DNA from 2 places in the Novosphingobium sp. ERW19 genome. Region 2 is predicted to be linked to the other one. Evidence: predicted binding sites of a transcription regulator. Region 2 holds the regulator's gene; the other holds the start of a gene.
What was found. Region 2 encodes LexA, which represses DNA repair genes until DNA is damaged. Its sites were predicted from a motif close to GTTCCNCNCTTGTTCT; they were not measured.

Region 1: a site for LexA is predicted at 6,317-6,332, ahead of rmuC (DNA recombination protein RmuC). Genes of this name have one in related genera too.

Annotation. Positions count from the first base shown of each region.
Region 1 is NZ_JABAIC010000009.1:44,975-53,469, forward strand. It holds gene HGI46_RS16475 (stimulus-sensing domain-containing protein) at 1-430, shown strand, start outside; gene HGI46_RS16480 (HPr kinase/phosphatase C-terminal domain-containing protein) at 427-852, shown strand; gene rapZ (RNase adapter RapZ) at 916-1,848, shown strand; gene HGI46_RS16490 (PTS sugar transporter subunit IIA) at 2,000-2,404, shown strand; gene HGI46_RS16495 (HPr family phosphocarrier protein) at 2,406-2,702, shown strand; gene HGI46_RS16500 (RNA methyltransferase) at 2,743-3,546, shown strand; gene HGI46_RS16505 (META domain-containing protein) at 3,601-4,005, shown strand; gene HGI46_RS16510 (hypothetical protein) at 4,006-4,590, opposite strand; gene rmuC (DNA recombination protein RmuC) at 4,788-6,302, opposite strand; gene HGI46_RS16520 (four-helix bundle copper-binding protein) at 6,451-6,861, shown strand; gene def (peptide deformylase) at 6,877-7,443, opposite strand; gene recR (recombination mediator RecR) at 7,574-8,170, opposite strand; gene fmt (methionyl-tRNA formyltransferase) at 8,223-8,495, shown strand, end outside.
Region 2 is NZ_JABAIC010000002.1:296,719-305,213, forward strand. It holds gene HGI46_RS04800 (citrate synthase) at 1-307, opposite strand, end outside; gene gltX (glutamate--tRNA ligase) at 354-1,817, opposite strand; gene HGI46_RS04810 (ComEC/Rec2 family competence protein) at 1,847-4,147, shown strand; gene HGI46_RS04815 (energy transducer TonB) at 4,342-5,010, opposite strand; gene lexA (transcriptional repressor LexA) at 5,266-5,967, opposite strand; gene HGI46_RS04825 (molybdopterin molybdotransferase MoeA) at 6,087-7,292, opposite strand; gene moaC (cyclic pyranopterin monophosphate synthase MoaC) at 7,289-7,762, opposite strand; gene HGI46_RS04835 (NYN domain-containing protein) at 7,991-8,495, shown strand, end outside.

The DNA of each region.
Region 1 (8,495 bases), on a different contig from region 2:
CGATGTGCGGGCCAGCGCTACCGTGCCGATCCGGATGGCGCGACTGGAGGGCGAGACGACCGTGCCGGGCGATGCCGCGCGGCTGGAGCGCGTGCTGGAGAACCTGCTCGACAACGCGGTGTCATTCTCGCCGCCGGGCGGCAGCGTTGACGTCAAGGTCTGGGGTGATGGGGATTGGGCGCATATCGCGGTGAGCGATCACGGCCCGGGCGTGCCTGTGGCAGAGCGGGACAAGGTGTTCGAGCGGTTCCATTCGGTGCGGCCTGCCGAGGAAGCGTTCGGCGCGCACAGCGGCCTTGGCCTGGCCATCGCCCGGACGATTGCCGAAGCGCATGACGGCACGCTGACGATCCATGACCGGCCCGATGGCAAGGCCGGCGCCTACTTTCTGCTGAGCATTCCTCTCGCGGTAGAGGAGGAGGCGGAGTGAGCCGGGCGGTGCAACTGACTTGCGTGGCGATTGGCGGAAGGGGCCTGCTGATCGCGGGTGCGCCGGGGAGCGGCAAGTCCAGTCTCGCGCTCGCGCTGATCGATCGCGGGGCGGTGCTGGTCGGCGACGACGGGGTGATGTTGGAGGCAAAGGCAGGCCGCCTGATCGTTGCCGCGCATCCCAATACGGCCGGAAAACTGGAAGTGCGCAACCTTGGCATTCTCGATTTCCCGGTCTCGGCCCCGGTCCCGGCGGCCTTGCTTGTGCGGCTGGACAGCGCCGCACCGCGGTTTATCGAGCAGGCGCAAGCATATGAATTGGAAGGAATTAGCCTTCCTTCAGTGGCGCTCTGGCCGGAGTCGCCGGTGCTGCCGCTGCGCGCGGAACTGGCGCTTTCGCGCTATGGGTTGACGTTTTCCTGATTGGGGACAGGTCCTTTTTGCGGACTTTCCAAGCGTGCGGCAAAGGCGCAAAGCGGGCTTCCGATGGCGCAAGACTCAAGCTCTCCAGACTCTGGCCCTCAGCGCATTCTCCTCGTCACCGGCTTGCTCGGCGCGGGGAAGACAACCGCGCTGCGCACGCTGGAGGATCTGGGCTGGGAGGCGATCGACAACTTCCCGATCCGCCTGCTTGATCGCCTGCTCGAGACCGAGCCGGGGACGGCGCGGATGGAATCGGGCGCGCCGATGGCGATCGGCTTTGACACCCGGACGCGCGGGTTCGATCCGGCCAGGACGATCCAGCTGGTCAAGAAGCTCTCGCAGCGCAAGGACATCGAGGTCACCACGCTGTTCCTCGATTGTGGTGGGGCCGAACTGGAGCGTCGCTACAACGAAACGCGCCGCCGCCATCCGATGAGCGAGGACAAGCCAGCCTCGACCGGGATCATGGCCGAGCGCGAACTGCTTGAGCCGCTGCGACGCTGGGCCGACGTGGTGATCTCGACCACCAGCTTCACCTCGAACGACTTGCAGCAGGCGATTCGCGACCAGTTCGGCAATGTGACCGCCGCTGCGCCAACGCTGACGATCAGCAGCTTCGGCTTTTCGCGCGGGACGCCGCCGCTGGCCGATCTGGTGTTCGACATGCGTTTTCTTGCCAACCCGCACTGGGTGGACGAATTGCGACCGCAGACCGGGCAGGACCCCGCGGTGGGCGACTATATCCGGCAGGACCCCGCTTTTGCCGAGGCTTTCGAGCGGATTCGCGATCTTCTTCTGCTGCTGCTTCCGCGCTATCGGCAGCAGGGCAAGGCCTATGTCCACGTGGCTTTCGGGTGCACCGGAGGCAAGCATCGTTCGGTGTTCATGGCCGAGCAGATCGCTTCAGCCTTGCGCGCGGAAGGATTTTCACCCACATTGCTGCATCGCAACCTCGCGTCGCGCGCGGCCGATCTGCTTGAAGGTCGGAAAGCTTGAGACAGCGAGGGAGAACAAGGATGGGCGGGGCAGCACTGGAAGCCATGCGTTTTGATTCCCAGTCGTCTTGCGCGCCCTGCAATCCTGCCAAGCTCGCGTTCATCGCCAGCAGTGCAGATTGCCCGGCCGCACTTCGGAGCCTGCCCCTTTCATGATCGGTCTTATTCTGGTTACCCACGGCGCTCTTGCCGACGAGTTCATTCATGCGATGGAGCATGTCGTCGGCCGACAAAGCGACGTGATCGGCGTGTGCATCGGCCCCAACGATGACATGGAGAAGCGCCGCAAGGAAATTGCCGACGCGATTCGGCGCGTCGACAGCGGCGAAGGCGTGATCATCCTCACCGACCTGTTCGGCGGAACGCCCTCGAACCTTGCGATCTCGCTGATGCAGGCGGGGCGCGTGGAAGTGATTGCCGGGATCAACCTGCCCATGCTGATCCGTCTGGCCAAAGCGCGCAATTGCATGGGTGTGAAGGAAGCGACAGCCGCCGCGCGAGATGCGGGGCGGAACTACATAACGATCGCTTCGGAGTTCTTAGGGCAGGATGCATGAGATGGCAGAACAGGGTTACGTCACCCGCGAGACGGTAACGATCGTCAACCAGCGCGGCCTTCATGCACGGGCCAGCGCCAAGTTCGTCAACGCGGTGGCCAAGTTGCCGGCGGGGTTCGAAGTGACAGTAGCGAAGGATGGCACCGACGCCGCCGGCGCCTCGATCCTGGGGCTTATGATGCTGGGCGCGGCCAAGGGCGATACTGTCGATGTGAGCGTGGCCGGGCCTGAAGGCGAGGCGGACGCGATCCTGATGAAGCTGACCGGGCTGATCAAGGACGGCTTCGGAGAGGATTGATCCTCTTGCCGCAATGGCTGCACTGCCCCATGGCAGCGGCATGACCCGCAAGATCATCACCGGCTATTCCAACCCGACGGTAAAGTTCGTCCGCAGTTTGCGGGAGAAGAAGCACCGGCGGCGCGAGCGCAAGTTCCTGGCCGAGGGGCTGCGCCTGCTGACCGACGCGCGCGAGGGCGGGCGGCTGCCGGAAATCCTGCTGATGGCGCAAGGGCGCGAGGGGCATCCGCTGCTCGACGAGCTAGAGGCGGATGTCGCCCGCGCCGGGGGCGAGGTGATCGAACTGCCGCTGGATATCCTGGCCAAGGTTACCGGCAAGGAGAACCCGCAGGCGGTGGCGGGGGTGTTTGCCGAGTGGGACACTTCGATCGGCCTGATCGATCGAAATTCTGCGCCGATCTGGTTGGTAGCGCACGCCATGCGCGATCCCGGCAATCTTGGCACGATGCTGCGCACGGCTGATGCGGTGGGTGCAGGCGGGTTGATCCTTATCGACGATTGCGTGGATCCGTTCTCGGTCGAGGCGGTGCGCGCCAGCATGGGCGCGATCTTTACCGAGCGGCTGGCGCAGGCGCGGTGGGATGAGTTTCTCGGCTGGTTGCGTCAGGGCGAGGGACAGCTGGTGGCGGCCAGCTTGCGCGAGGCGGTGCCCTATCGCGGCGCGCCCTACGCCAGCCCATGCTTCGTGATGGTCGGCAATGAATCACGCGGGCTGCCCGAAGATTACGAGATGGCCTGCGACTTGCGCGTGACCATGCCGATGAAGGGTCGCGCGGATAGTCTCAACGCGGCGGTGGCAGGCGCGGTGCTGGCCTACGAAGTGCTTGCCAGCCTGCCTGAATAACCACGTACTAACCGGTTAATCGCACGCTCAGTCGCGCGGGCGCATGGTCGCCTCATGCGTTCGACTCTTGCTCTTCTTGCGGTTTCGGCCTCGCTCATGGCGGGTTGCGCCACTGCGCCTTCGGGCAGCGCTGGGTTGTCCGGGACAGAGTGGACCATCCTGCGCGTAGATGGGGCGGCGCCGGTCGTGCCGGAGAAGGCTTCGCTGAAATTCGAGGACGAGCGGCTGAGTGCCAACGTCGGCTGCAACGGGATCGGCGGTGACTATCGCGTCGATGGCGTCCGGCTGGTCGCAGGGCCATTAATGGCGACGCGGATGTTCTGCGAGGGTCCGGTGTGGCAGCAGGAAGAGGCGGTCAATGCGCTGCTCTCTGCTGCGCCCCAGATCGAGCGGCGCGGACGGACGATGCGGCTGGTGTCCGGCGGTCATGCGCTAGATCTGGAACTGACCGCAGGTTGATCAATCCCCGGCGATGAAGGCGGTGATCTGCCACTGACCCTGCTTGGGTTCGGCAATCAGGCGATAGTCGAGCAGGCTGCGAAGCTTGCGCGTCTCGATCCAGCCCTTGGTGCCATCATGGGTGGTGACGCGGATCGCCTTGGCTTCACTGTCGAAATCCATCGGATCGATGCCGACAATCGTCCAGCCTGCCTGCGCTGAGGGTTTGCCGCCGGGCTTATCGAGGGGTTTGTCGAGCAGGGGCGTGTCGTCGCCGAGCACCAGCATGGCACTGTAGCTGTCGATGTCTTCCGGCACGTTCCAGAAAACCCACGGCATGGCAGCCAGCCCGCCTTGCACGGCGCAGCCGAGCGGCAGCAGCGCGTCGAGTTCCTGCCACAGCTTCGTTTCGGGATCATCGAGGCGCTTGACCAGTTCGGCAGGGCCATTGCCGCCGCCATAATCGAGCGCGATATCGGGGGCTGCGAGCTTGGATAGTGCTTGCGCGTCCCGCTTCCGGATCGCGGCGACCACGGCCTTGTGGAAGGCAGGCCAGCCTGGCTGCTTCTGGCACTCGTCCCGCGGCGCATAGCGGGCTTCCTTCACCGAAGTAGGCGCGAGGGTGGCGGGCTCGCTAGCTTCAGGTTCGGGCGCTGCCGCTGATTCCGTATCCCGTGGGGACGGTTGCGGGATTGGGGAGGCGGCACTCGCGCTTGGCGACGCATCAGGCTCGCTCCCCTTTTCGCACCCGGCCAGAGCCGCAAGCGCGGCAGTGGCCAAAAGGAGCCGGGCGAGCCTATGGGTCATTCTGCCGCCACGTCTCCATCGTCGTTGGCAATTGCCGAGAGCGCTGCCGGTTCTGCCTCGGCATAGCGTGGAGCGGATTCGACGAGGGGGACTTCTTCCAGCTCGCGCTTGCCGATTTCGATGTGCTTGTCCTTGAGGCGACGGCCTGCGGACAGGACGTTGCGTTCGAAGCTGCCGACGAACTTGTTGTAGTTGCTCACCGCACTGTCGAGCCCACTGCCCACGCGCTTGAGGTGCTCGGCGGCGACGGCAAGGCGGTCATAAAGTTCGCCGCCCATCTTGCCGATCTCGCGCGCTTCGCGGGCCAGCCCGTCCTGCCGCCAGACTTGCGCCACGGTGCGGGCGATGGCGACGAGGTTGGTCGGGCTGGCGAGCAGCACGCGCCGCTCGAAGGCGAAGTCCCACAGCGTCGGGTCGCGCTCCAGCGCGGCGGCGATGAAGTGTTCGCCGGGGACGAACATCAGCACGTAGTCCGGCGCTTCCTCGAACTGCGACTGGTAGGACTTTGCGCCCAGTGTCTGGATGTGGTTGCGCATCGACTGGACGTGGGCGTTGAGAGCGATCTTGCGGGTGTCGTCGTCCTCTGCCTCGAACGCATCCTGATAGGCGTTCAGGGAAACCTTGGCGTCGATAACCAGCAGCTTGTTGCCTGGCACGCGCACGATCGCATCGGGGCGCAGGCGGCCATCTTCGGTGTTGACCGAATGTTCGGTGATGAAATCGGTGTGTTCGGACAGGCCGCACTGTTCCAGCACGTTGCGCAACTGCAGTTCGCCCCAGCGCCCGCGCGTCTTGGGGCCATTGCGCAAGGAGTTGCCGAGCTGCGCGGCGGCGGCGCGCACGGCTTCCTGCCCATCGCGCATCGACTGGATCAGGCCGGTCAGCTGGCCGAACGAATCCACGCGCTGCTTTTCAAGGCTCTGCACCTGCTCTTCATAGCTGCGCAGGCGCTGGTCGACCGGGGCGAGGAGGGACTTGAGACGTTCGGCGCTGGTCTTCTCGCTCTCCTCGAAGCGGGCCTGGGCGCGGTTGAGGAAGGCTTCCTGCGCCTTTTCGAGCACCTTGTTGCCGGCGTTCTCGAACTCCTTGCGCAGCGCTTCCTGCGCCTCGATCAGCAGGCGCTTTTGCTCTGCAAAGTTCTCGGCATCGGCCTTCATGCGTTCGAGGTCGGCGCGCAGGGCCTCGCGCTCGGCACGCACTTGCGCGAGTTCGGCGCGTACCTGATCGGCATCTGCGGCGCGCTGTTGCGCGGCGGCGAGGGCGGGGGCGAGTTCGTCGCGCTGGCGGCGGACGTCCTGCAGTTCCGCGAGGCCAGCTTCGAGTGCCTTTGCCCGCTCCACCGTGGCGGCAAGGTCCACCGTCATAGCCTTGACTGTGCCTTCGTGCGCCTTGGCTTCGGCATCGCGGCTGTCATGGCGGGCGCGCCATTCGGCCGCCGGGCGTGAACCGAGGAACCAGCCGATACCAAGCCCGATCACAAGCGCTACGATTACGAAAAGGGCAGATTCCACGAACTTCTCCAGCAGGAACGAAATGGGAACCTACCGTGACGTGCGGATTGGCGCAACCGATTCAGCCGGCGTGTTCCACAAGCAGGACGGGGCGCGGAACGGAAAGGCGCGCGACCCGCTAAGTCCTTGCGAACGAAGGAGAGCGCCCATGTCGATCGAGAAGATGATTTCGGAGCACCCGCAGGTGGGTGGCAACTACAATGCGTCGCTGGGTCTGGCGGTGAAGCATGCGGTCTATTGCTCGGCGATCTGCAACTCGTGCGCCGATGCCTGCCTTGCCGAGGCGATGGACATGGACCAGTGCATCCGCATTTGCCTCGATTGCTCTGACGTCTGTGCGGCGACCAGCCGTATTGCGATGCGGCGGACGGGTTCGAACCGTGAGCTGATCAGGGCGCAGCTTGCCGTGTGCATCAAGGCCTGCGAGATCTGCGAAGCCGAGTGCGCGAAGCACGACCATGCCCATTGCCGCCGCTGCGCGCAGATGTGCCGGGAATGCGCGGACGATTGCCGTCGGGCGCTGGAAGATCTGGATCGTGAGGTGCATGAGGCCGCATAACGCGGCCTCATCGCGTCAGGCGACCTTGCGCAGCTTTTCCAGCTTCTTGAGCGCCATGTTGCGCTTGAGACGGGAAAGGTGGTCGATGAACAGGATGCCTTCGAGGTGGTCCATCTCGTGCTGGAGGCACGTGGCCATCAGGCCGTCCATGTCCTCTTCATGGGTGTTCCCCTCGAGGTCCCGCCAGCGCGCGCGGATGCGGGCGGGGCGTTCAACCTCGGCGTAGATCTCGGGCACCGAGAGGCAGCCTTCCTGGTAGAGGCTGTGCTCTTCCGAGGGATCGAGGATCTCGGGGTTGATGAACACCCGCGGTTCCTTCTTCGTCGGCTGGTGGTGATGGTGGTGACCATCATGATCGCAGGCGACGGGTTCGGCATCGGGATCATCGGGCTGAAGGTCGATCACCAGAACGCGCAGCGGCACGCCCACCTGAATCGCGGCGAGGCCGATGCCGGGGGCATCGTACATCGTCTCGAACATGTCTTCGACCAGCGTCTTGAGCTCGTCGTCGAACTTTTCGACGGGGACGGAGACCTGCTTGAGGCGCGGGTCGGGGACTTCGATGATTTCGCGGATGGCCATGGGGGGCAGATAAGGAATGTGGACCGGACTCGCAAGTGCGGTGCGCAGGCGTTGCGCCAGTGCCCACCCCCGGCCCCTCCCGCCTGCGGGAGGGGAGGTGACAGGGCGGTTTCCATTCCGGGGTGGGGTCCTAAGCCACGGGCCGCCTCGCCCGCAAGGCTTGCGCCAAGGTGCCCTCGTCGAGATAATCGAGCTCTCCACCCACCGGCAGGCCGTGTGCGAGCTGCGTCACGCGGACCGGTGCGTCTTCCAGCCGTTCGGCGATGTAGTGCGCGGTCGTCTGGCCTTCGAGCGTGGCGTTCATGGCGAGGACGATTTCGTCGATCCCGCCTTGGGCCACGCGATCGAGCAGCTGGCCGATGGTCAAGTCCTCCGGGCGCACACCTTCCAAGGCCGAGAGCTTGCCGCCCAGAACGTGGTACTTGCCGGTGAATAGGCGCGCACGGTCCAGCGCCCAGAGGTCAGCCACTTCCTCGACCACGCAGATGGAGCGCTGGTCGCGGCGGGGGTCGCTGCAGATGCCGCAGGGGTTGGTGGTGTCGACATTGCCGCACACTTCGCATTCGACCAGCAATTCCTGCACCTGGGTCAGCGCGTTGAGCAACTGGGGCAGGGCCGTCTCGCGCCGCTTGATCAGCCACAGCACGGCGCGGCGGGCCGAGCGGGGGCCGAGCCCGGGAAGGCGCGCCAATGCGCCGGAAAGTGCCTCGATCTCTTGCGATGCCATGGCAGCACAGATAGGGCCGGGGGCGACAAACGGAAGGCCTTGCAGACAGCTTATGCGCATCATCTTCATGGGGACGCCCGATTTCGCGGTGCCGACGCTGGAAGCGCTGGTGAAAGCGGGGCACGAGGTGGTTGCTGCCTATAGCCAGCCGCCGCGTCCGGCCGGGCGGGGCAAGAAGCTGCAACCCTCGCCGGTGCATCTGGCGGCAGACGCGCATGGCATCGAGGTGCGCACGCCGGTTTCGCTGAAGGGCGCCGATGAGCAGGCGGCCCTTATGGCGCTGGAGGCTGATGTGGCGGTGGTCGCGGCCTATGGGCTGATCCTG
Region 2 (8,495 bases):
CCGCAAGTTCCTGCTGGCTCGGCAGTTCGCCGTTGAGCAGCAGGTAGCTCACTTCCATGAACGACGAGTGCTCGGCCAGTTGGCCGATCGGGTAACCGCGGTGCAGCAGCACGCCTTCATCACCGTCGATGTAGGTGATCGCGCTGTCGCAGCTCGCAGTCGAAGTGAAGCCCGGGTCATAGGTGAACATGCCCGTCTGGCCATAGAGCTTGCGGATGTCGATGACGTCCGGCCCGATGGTGCCGCTCTTGATCGGCATGTCCACGCTGTTGCCGCCTGCGGTCAAAGAAGCCTGGTTTTCGCTCACGCCTAAGCCCTCCTGTTTCTTCTGTCTTTACGTTCTATGCCCGGGTTCAAGCCAACTGATCGCGGATACGCGCCAGCGACTCGTCCTTGCCGAGCAGTGCCAATACGTCGAATATTCCCGGCGAGGTAGTCTGTCCCGTCAGGCTCGCGCGCAACGGTTGGGCAATTTTGCCCAAGCCTATCCCAAGCTCCTCGGCCATTTGTTTCAAAGTGGCCTCCAGTCCCTCGATTGTCCAGCCGTTTTCAGCGTCGAGCGCAGCCACCACTTTGGCCAGTATCGCGCGCGAATCGTCGGTCAGCAGTGCCGCAGCCTTTTCCGCCATGGGCAGGGGACGCTGTGCAAACAGGAACACCGACGAAGCTGCCAGCTCATTGAGGTCGGCAGCGCGCACCTTGAGCACCGGCATCGCGCGGGTCAGCAGGTCCATGCCCGCTGCGCCATCGAAGCCCGGCTCCAGCACAGCCAGACGCGGTGCGACCAGCCCGGCGAGCCGTGCGTCGTCAGCCTCACGGATGTAGTGGCCGTTGAGGTTCAGCAGCTTCTTGAGATCAAAGCGCGATGCGCCCTTGTTGACGTTGCCGATGTCGAACCATTCCACCGCCTGGTCGCGGCTGATGATCTCCTCATCGCCATGACCCCAGCCGAGACGCAGCAGGTAATTGAACACCGCTTCAGGCAGCAGGCCCATCTCGTCGCGATAGGCATCGACGCCCAGCGCGCCATGACGCTTCGACAGCTTCGCGCCATCGGCCCCGTGAATCAGGGGGATATGTGCGTAGATCGGATCGGGCCAACCGCTCTCGATCTCGTTCATCGCACGGACAATCACGAGCTGGCGGAAGGCGTTGTTGATGTGATCGTCGCCGCGGATCACGTGCGTGACGCCCATGTCATGATCGTCGACCACGACCGCGAGCATGTAAGTCGGCGTGCCGTCCGAGCGCAGCACGATGAAGTCGTCGAGCTCGCTGTTCTGGACGGTAATCGAGCCCTGCACGCGGTCAGGAATCGTCGTCTCGCCCTCACGCGGGGCCTTCATGCGCACCACGTATGACTGGTCGGCCGGCCACTGATCCGGCGTCGCATCGCGCCACTCGCTGTCAATGCGGAAGGGGCGGCGCTCGGCCTGTGCCTTCTCGCGACGTGCCGCAAGTTCTTCCTGCGTCAGATAGCAGCGGTAGGCGTGTCCGGCCTCCAGCATTTGGTGCGCCACCTGCGCGTGCCGTTCCGAGCGTGCAAACTGGAACACCGGCTCCTCGTCTCCGCCCAGACCCAGCCAGTTCAGCCCGTCGAAAATGGCTTCGATCGCCGCATCGGTCGACCGCGCACGGTCGGTGTCCTCGATCCGCAGCAGATACTTGCCGCCGTTGTGGCGAGCATAAAGCCAGTTGAACAGCGCCGTACGCGCGCCGCCAATGTGCAGGAATCCGGTGGGCGAAGGGGCGAAACGGGTGACGACCGGGGCGTCGCCGGGCGATCCTGCAGAAACGGTGTCAGTGGCGCTTGCCATCGGCCGCGCTTTCCTTTGCTTTGAATGTCATGGCGTCTCCGGCTGCAGATCGGCCAGCGGCAGACTATTCCGCCGCCGAACCGGTCCCTGAACCGGGTGAACGCGCGCGGCATTGGGACATCCGCGCGCGATTGTCCAGCATGCTTGATGGTCGGATCGACGCGGCAGAGCGCTTCCTCGATGCACACCCGTTCGAACGCGGGCTCTGGCTGGTGGTCGCCTTTGCCGCGGGCATTGTCCTGTGGGTGGCACTCCCCTTCCGCCCGGACTGGATCGCCGCACTGCTGGCACTCGGGGCAATCGCCATCCTCGGCTTGCTGACGGTCAATGCCGAGACGCGGCCCCACCTGCGCCTTGCCGTGGCAGGCGTGGCGATCATGGTAGCTGCGGGCGAGGTCACGATATGGACTCGCTCCACGCTTGTCGGCCAGCCAGGCATAGCAAGGCCGCAGGTTTCCGCTCTTTCAGGAGTAGTTCTGGAGCGAAGGGAAGAGCCGGCCAAAGCGCGCGCCCGCCTTGTCCTGCGCGTGACGCTGGAGGCTTTGCCCGATCCTGTCCGCGTGCGGGTCAACCTGCCGTATGACAAGGATCCGGGCGAAGTGACGGAAGGCGCCCGGATCGCCCTGCGCGCCCGGCTCATGCCACCGGCGGCTCCCATGCTTCCGGGGGCGTACGATTTTGCTCGCAGGGCATGGTTTGATGGCCTTGCCGCGACGGGAACGGTGCTTGGCGATGTGCGGGTAATCGCAAGGTCGGATCGTGATACGACGCTGCGCAGCCTGCAGAGGTCGCTGGCCGAGCACGTCCGCGCCCGGTTGGGCGGATCTTCAGGGACAATCGCCGCCGCATTTGCCAGCGGCGACCGCGGGGCGATCGCGACTGCTGATGAAGACGCCATGCGCGATGCGGGCCTGACGCACCTCCTGTCGATCAGCGGCCTTCACGTCAGCGCCCTGGTCGGGGCCGTTTACTGGCTGGTCGCGCGCCTGCTCGCGCTTGTTCCCTGGGTCGCACTCAGGATTCGGGTGCCTCTCGCGGCCGCCCTTGCAGGCGCCCTCGCAGGACTTGGCTATACCTTGCTGACCGGGGCGGAAGTGCCCACCATCCGGTCGTGCATCGGGGCGTTGCTTGTTCTTGGCGCGCTGGCCTTGGGACGCGATCCCCTGTCGATGCGCATGGTGGCCGTGGGCGGCTTTATTGTCATGCTGTTCTGGCCCGATGCGGTCCTCGGCCCCAGCTTCCAGATGAGCTTTGCCGCCGTAATCGCGATCATCGCCTTTCATTCGGCAGGCCCCGTTCGCTCGTTCCTTGCCGGTGAACACCACGGGCCGGTCGTCCGCGCCGCTCGTAGCCTGATGATGTTGCTGGCCACCGGTGTGGTCATCGAACTCGCGCTCATGCCGATAGGCCTGTTCCATTTCCATCGCGCTGGCGTCTATGGCTCGCTCGCCAATGTCATCGCCATTCCGCTGACCACTTTCGTGACCATGCCACTGATAGGCATGGCCCTGCTGCTTGATCTGACGGGGCTTGGCGGACCGGTGTGGTGGCTTGTCGGCAAGTCGCTCGATCTGCTCCTGGCGCTGGCACACTTCGTGGCCTCGCAACCCGGAGCCGTCACGGCTATGCCCCCGTTCGAAGCGTGGAGCTACGTTCTGTTTGTCGGCGGAATGCTGTGGCTTGCGCTCTGGGCGGGCAAGGTGCGCCTTCTTGGCGTCCTGCCGGCCGGCCTCGCGGTGACGGCCATGGTGCTGACCCCCACGCCCGATCTGCTGATCACGGGGGATGGCCACCATGTCGGGATCGCAAACGAAGGTCCGGATCTGATTGTCCTGCGCATGGGCCGGGGCGATTACATGCGGGACAACCTGCTCGAACTGGCCGGTATGGAGGGCAACCTCCGCCGCCTTGATGAATGGCCAGGCGCCCGCTGCAATGACGATTTCTGCGCGGCCGTCGTGCAACGGGGCGATCGGCGCTTCACGCTCCTGATGGCCCGCAGCCGCAATTACATTGACGACATGGCACTTGCCGCAGCCTGCGAGCGGGCCGACATCGTCGTCGCCGATCGACGCCTTCCTGCATCGTGCCGCCCCCGCATGCTCAAGGCAGATCGGTCCTACCTTGCCCAAACGGGCGGCATATCCGTTGATCTTGCCTCAGGTCGAATTCGCACCGTCGCGGAAACGCAAGGCCAGCATGGATGGTATCGCTGGCCGGAACCCCATTTACGATTCCATGACATGCAACGCCGCGATGCCATTCGCACAGCGCCGGGATCGCAGAACGTGGTTGGAGAGGCACCGGCGCCGTCGGCTCAAGAGCGATAGGCATGGTCAATGCCGACCCGGGATTCATCGCGCACCGAGGCGTCTGATTTCCGCAGATCCTGAGAGTGGAGGATAGGGAGTTCGTCGTTCCGTCCGCAAGCGCCGGAAGCAGAACTGACGCTGCCGCGGAGGCTGCCTCAATCACACTGGGAGAGGCTGGCCGGGCGAGCCTGAGCGTCGCCCGGCCAAATTCATCAGGGCAGGACCCAGCGTACCGAACCTGAATAGCTTCCCACCGTCGGCATGCCGTCGCCGCCAAGGGCCGGGACGAACCGCGCTCGCGCGCTGACCTTCATGCATGTGGCGGCATCAAGGTCTGGCGATCCGCTCGAACCGGTTATCTCGCACCCCGTTACGCGCCCATCCACACCGATCGAAAGACGAAAGCGGGTCAATCCTTCCCGTTCTTCCCTGATCGCGGCGGAGGGATAGTCGCGGTCCGAGACCCAGGAACCTGGCGATCCTTTTGGCGATGCCGTGCGCACGGCAAAGCTGGGCGAGGGAGAAGGGCGAGGTTCGGGCAGGATACCGGGCACAGGTTCGACCGGCGTGATCGGCGTGAGCTCGATGTCGCGTACCGTGCTGGAAGGATCGGCGGGCGTGATGGCAATATCGGGACGTGGGGCAACCAGCGAACGGTTGTCCGGCTTGGGCGAGGGCTTCACGTCAGGGGGCGGAACAACCGGGGTTACCTTGACCTCTTCGTCTTCCCATTGCTTGGCGGGAAGACGGTCGGTCAGGATTGTGACCATTCTGTTGGCGAAACCTGAAGCGATCGCCCAGATCGCCACGCCATGAAGCAGTCCGACCGCGATGATGGTCTGTGTCTGCCTGCGTCTCGTATTTTCGATTGCATAAGCCATTGGCAACACCTCTTCCGTTGCCGACGCCCCATGTTCTGGCGGGCCGTCCCGGAAAGGGGCGCCCCGTGGCGGGGCATTCGGTAACGGTGGATACTATACCTCTGCGGGGAGTAGCTCCAGAGAAATCTCAACCAAATCGATTGATATTTGCCATAACACGCTCTGACGGAAAAGGCCGCCGCGCAATTTCTGCGCGGCGGCCTTGCAATTCCAACGCAGGTCTGCCGAACAGGCAGAGCGCTGCTTGAACCGTCGTCAGTGATAGCGCCGCAGCAAACCCGCCAGCTTGCCCTGTACCGCAACCTCTTCGGGGCGATAGAACTGAGCATCGTATGCCGCGTTGGCGGGATCAAGGCGGATCATGCCCTTTTCACGATGCAGGTACTTGAGAGTCGCCTCTTCACCCCGCACCAGCGCAACGACGATCTCGCCATCACGGGCCACATCGGTCTTGCGGACCAGCGCGTAGTCTCCATCGAAGATGCCAGCTTCAACCATCGAGTCGCCAGAGACTTCAAGCGCATAGTGCTCACCAGCGCCGAGCAGGGCGGCAGGGACAGGCAACGTCGCTGCTGTTTCCATTGCCTCGATCGGCACACCTGCCGCGATCTTGCCGTGCAGTGGCAGTTCGATGACGTCGTTGGCAGGCGCCAGCGACGCCGCCTTGGCTGCAGTGCGGAGCGGTGTGATCACGGAATTGGTGTTTGCCGCTTCGCGCGCCGCCGCCGGCTTGCTTGCTGCACTGTCAGGCTGCTTCAGAACTTCGAGAGCGCGGGCGCGATTGGGCAGGCGGCGGATGAAGCCACGCTCTTCCAAGGCAGAGATCAGGCGGTGAACGCCAGACTTCGACTTGAGATCGAGCGCTTCCTTCATTTCCTCGAACGAGGGGGAGATCCCCGAACCCTCCAGCCGAGTCTGGATGAAGGTGAGCAGTTCGTGCTGCTTGCGCGTCAACATCGGCGGCCACTCCGCATTGCGCAGCTTCAAAGCAAAGCCGCTGATCTTTCATGGACCGGGGCGGGATGTTCCACACCGGCGAACGAATACGGAACGGATAAGCAACCTTCAACGACTCGTCAAGCAATTCCGCCATTTTCGAGCAGGTAGACCGGAACATCCATTCCAGCTTGTCTGGCCTCCGCGCCTGCTTCCCGCACAACCAGCGCGTTTGCCCGCGAAAGCGGCGAGAGTGCTCCGGAATCCTGGAGCGGGTCGAGCCTCACCGACGCACCGTCCCAGACCGCGCGCAGGAACTCCATCCTGCTTCCGCCCCGTGCCAGCGGCTGCGCAAGCCGGGCTGGAATGGCTTTCGGCAAAGGCGCGCTCGCCCCGAGCATCGCGCGCAGCAGGGGGAGCATGAACAGGTAGGCCGTGACGAAGGCGGAGGCAGGATTGCCGGGCAGGCCGAGAATGATCTGTTCACCGCGCGTGGCTACCAGCAGCGGCTTGCCCGGCTTGATGCCGACACGCCAGAAGTCGATCGATGCGCCAACCGCTTCGAGCGCCGGGCGAACGAGGTCATGATCCCCCACCGACGCCCCGCCGCTGGTGACGATGATGTCGGAAGTGTCGGCTGCATCCAGCGCGCGAACCAGTTCATCGAGTTCATCCGCCACCGGACCGGCATGGCGAATCTGGACCGGCAGGGAAGCGGCCATCGCGCAAAGCATCGGGCCATTGCTGGCGGGAAGCTGGTGCGGGCCGGGCAGGTGGCCCGGAGGCACCAGCTCGTCGCCACTGTCGATGACGGTCAGGCTGACACGGCGGCGCACGGGGAGATGGCTGTGGCCGCCGGCAATGGCGAGCGCGATCTGTGCAGGGCCGATGCGAGTGCCGTCAGCGATCAGGGCCTCTTGCGAACTGAAGTCCATGCCGGCGGGGCGCACATGGCGCGAAGGTGGTTGCGGTGACTCGCCGGTCAGGCGCAGCTCGGCGCCGTCGCGGGCGCTGTCTTCCTTAAGCAGCACCATGTCCGCGCCTGAGGGGAGCATTGCCCCGGTGCTGATGCGGGTGGCTTCACCGGGGCCGACCTCCCCGGCGAAGGGGTGTCCGGCCGCGCTCTCGCCGATCACGCGCCATGGCCCCGGAAGATCGGCGCTGCGCAGGGCATAGCCGTCCATCGCCGAAAGGGCTGCTGCTGGCTGCGTGCGCCGGGCGTGGAGGTCCTCGGCGAGGTAGTGGCCGAGGCATTCGGTGACCGAGCGATGCTCGACGGGCAGCGAAGGGGCCAGCGCGAGCAACCGGCTCTGCGCTTCGGCGAGCGGCAGGGGCGGCGTTTTCATTCCGGAGCGCGCCAGGTTCCGGACTTGCCGCCGCGCTTCTCGATCAGGCGGACGCTTTCGATCACCATGCCTTTGTCGAGGGCCTTTGCCATGTCGTAGATCGTCAGCAGCGCAAGGCTCACGGCGGTCAGCGCTTCCATCTCGACGCCGGTGCGGCCGCTGAGCGAGGCGGTTGCGGTACATTCGATGCCGTCGGCTGCGAAAGCGAAGTCGACGTTGACGGCATCGAGCGCAAGCGGGTGGCACAGCGGGATCAAGTCGCCGGTCTTCTTCGCCGCCATGATCCCGGCAATGCGGGCGGGGCCGAGTACGTCGCCCTTTGGTGCATTGCCGCTGCGGATCGCTTCGAGCGTGGCGGCCGACATGCGGATCAAGCCCCGCGCAATCGCCACGCGATGCGTCTCGGTCTTGCCTCCGACGTCGACCATGCGGGCGGTGCCGGACGAATCGAGATGGGTAAGATCGTTCATCGTTGTCCCTGGAATCCTGAATGGGGGTTTACGGGGTTTACACTGTCCAGAGAGAACTGCGGAAAGGGGTTTCGGGCGTAGCTGTGGCGCGGTTTTTTCGCTTGTTCAAGACGGCCTGGCGACTGGAGGGACCATGGCGAAATTCGCCACTGTAGGAAAGTGTTTCGAACCGGAATGGCAGAATGTTGGGAGTTCGTTAGGCTTCTACCCCCATGCTGCAAGACCACCATGGAAAATGACAAAACACTACGCTTGGGACTGCTTGTCGATGCCGAGAACATGCACCCGAATTACATGCGCAAGGTCTTGCCACACATATTCAAACTCGGACGACCAATCGTGCAATTCGCCTTTGGGGACTTCAGTATTCCCGCGGCGAAGCCTTGGGTCGAGTTTCTGAGAACCAACGTAATCGAGGCGCGTCAGGTCACGCCGTCGGAATCTGGCAAGAACGCGGCCGACATTGCCTTGGTGGTCGAAGCCATGCGGCTTGCCCTGACGGGCAAATGCGATGCGCTTTGCGTTGTGTCGAGCGACCGCGACTTCGTGGCCTTGACGACGTTCCTCAAGAGCGAGGGCTTCGCCGTTTATGGTTTCGGGAAGTCTACAACTCACAAGAAGTATCGTCAGTCCTGCGCCAAATTCTTCGAGGTCAATCTTGACGAAGAAGGTGCAATCGCTGTGCCCGAGGTTCAGGATACGCCCCTGAAGCACGCAAATGCGGGTTCTCTAC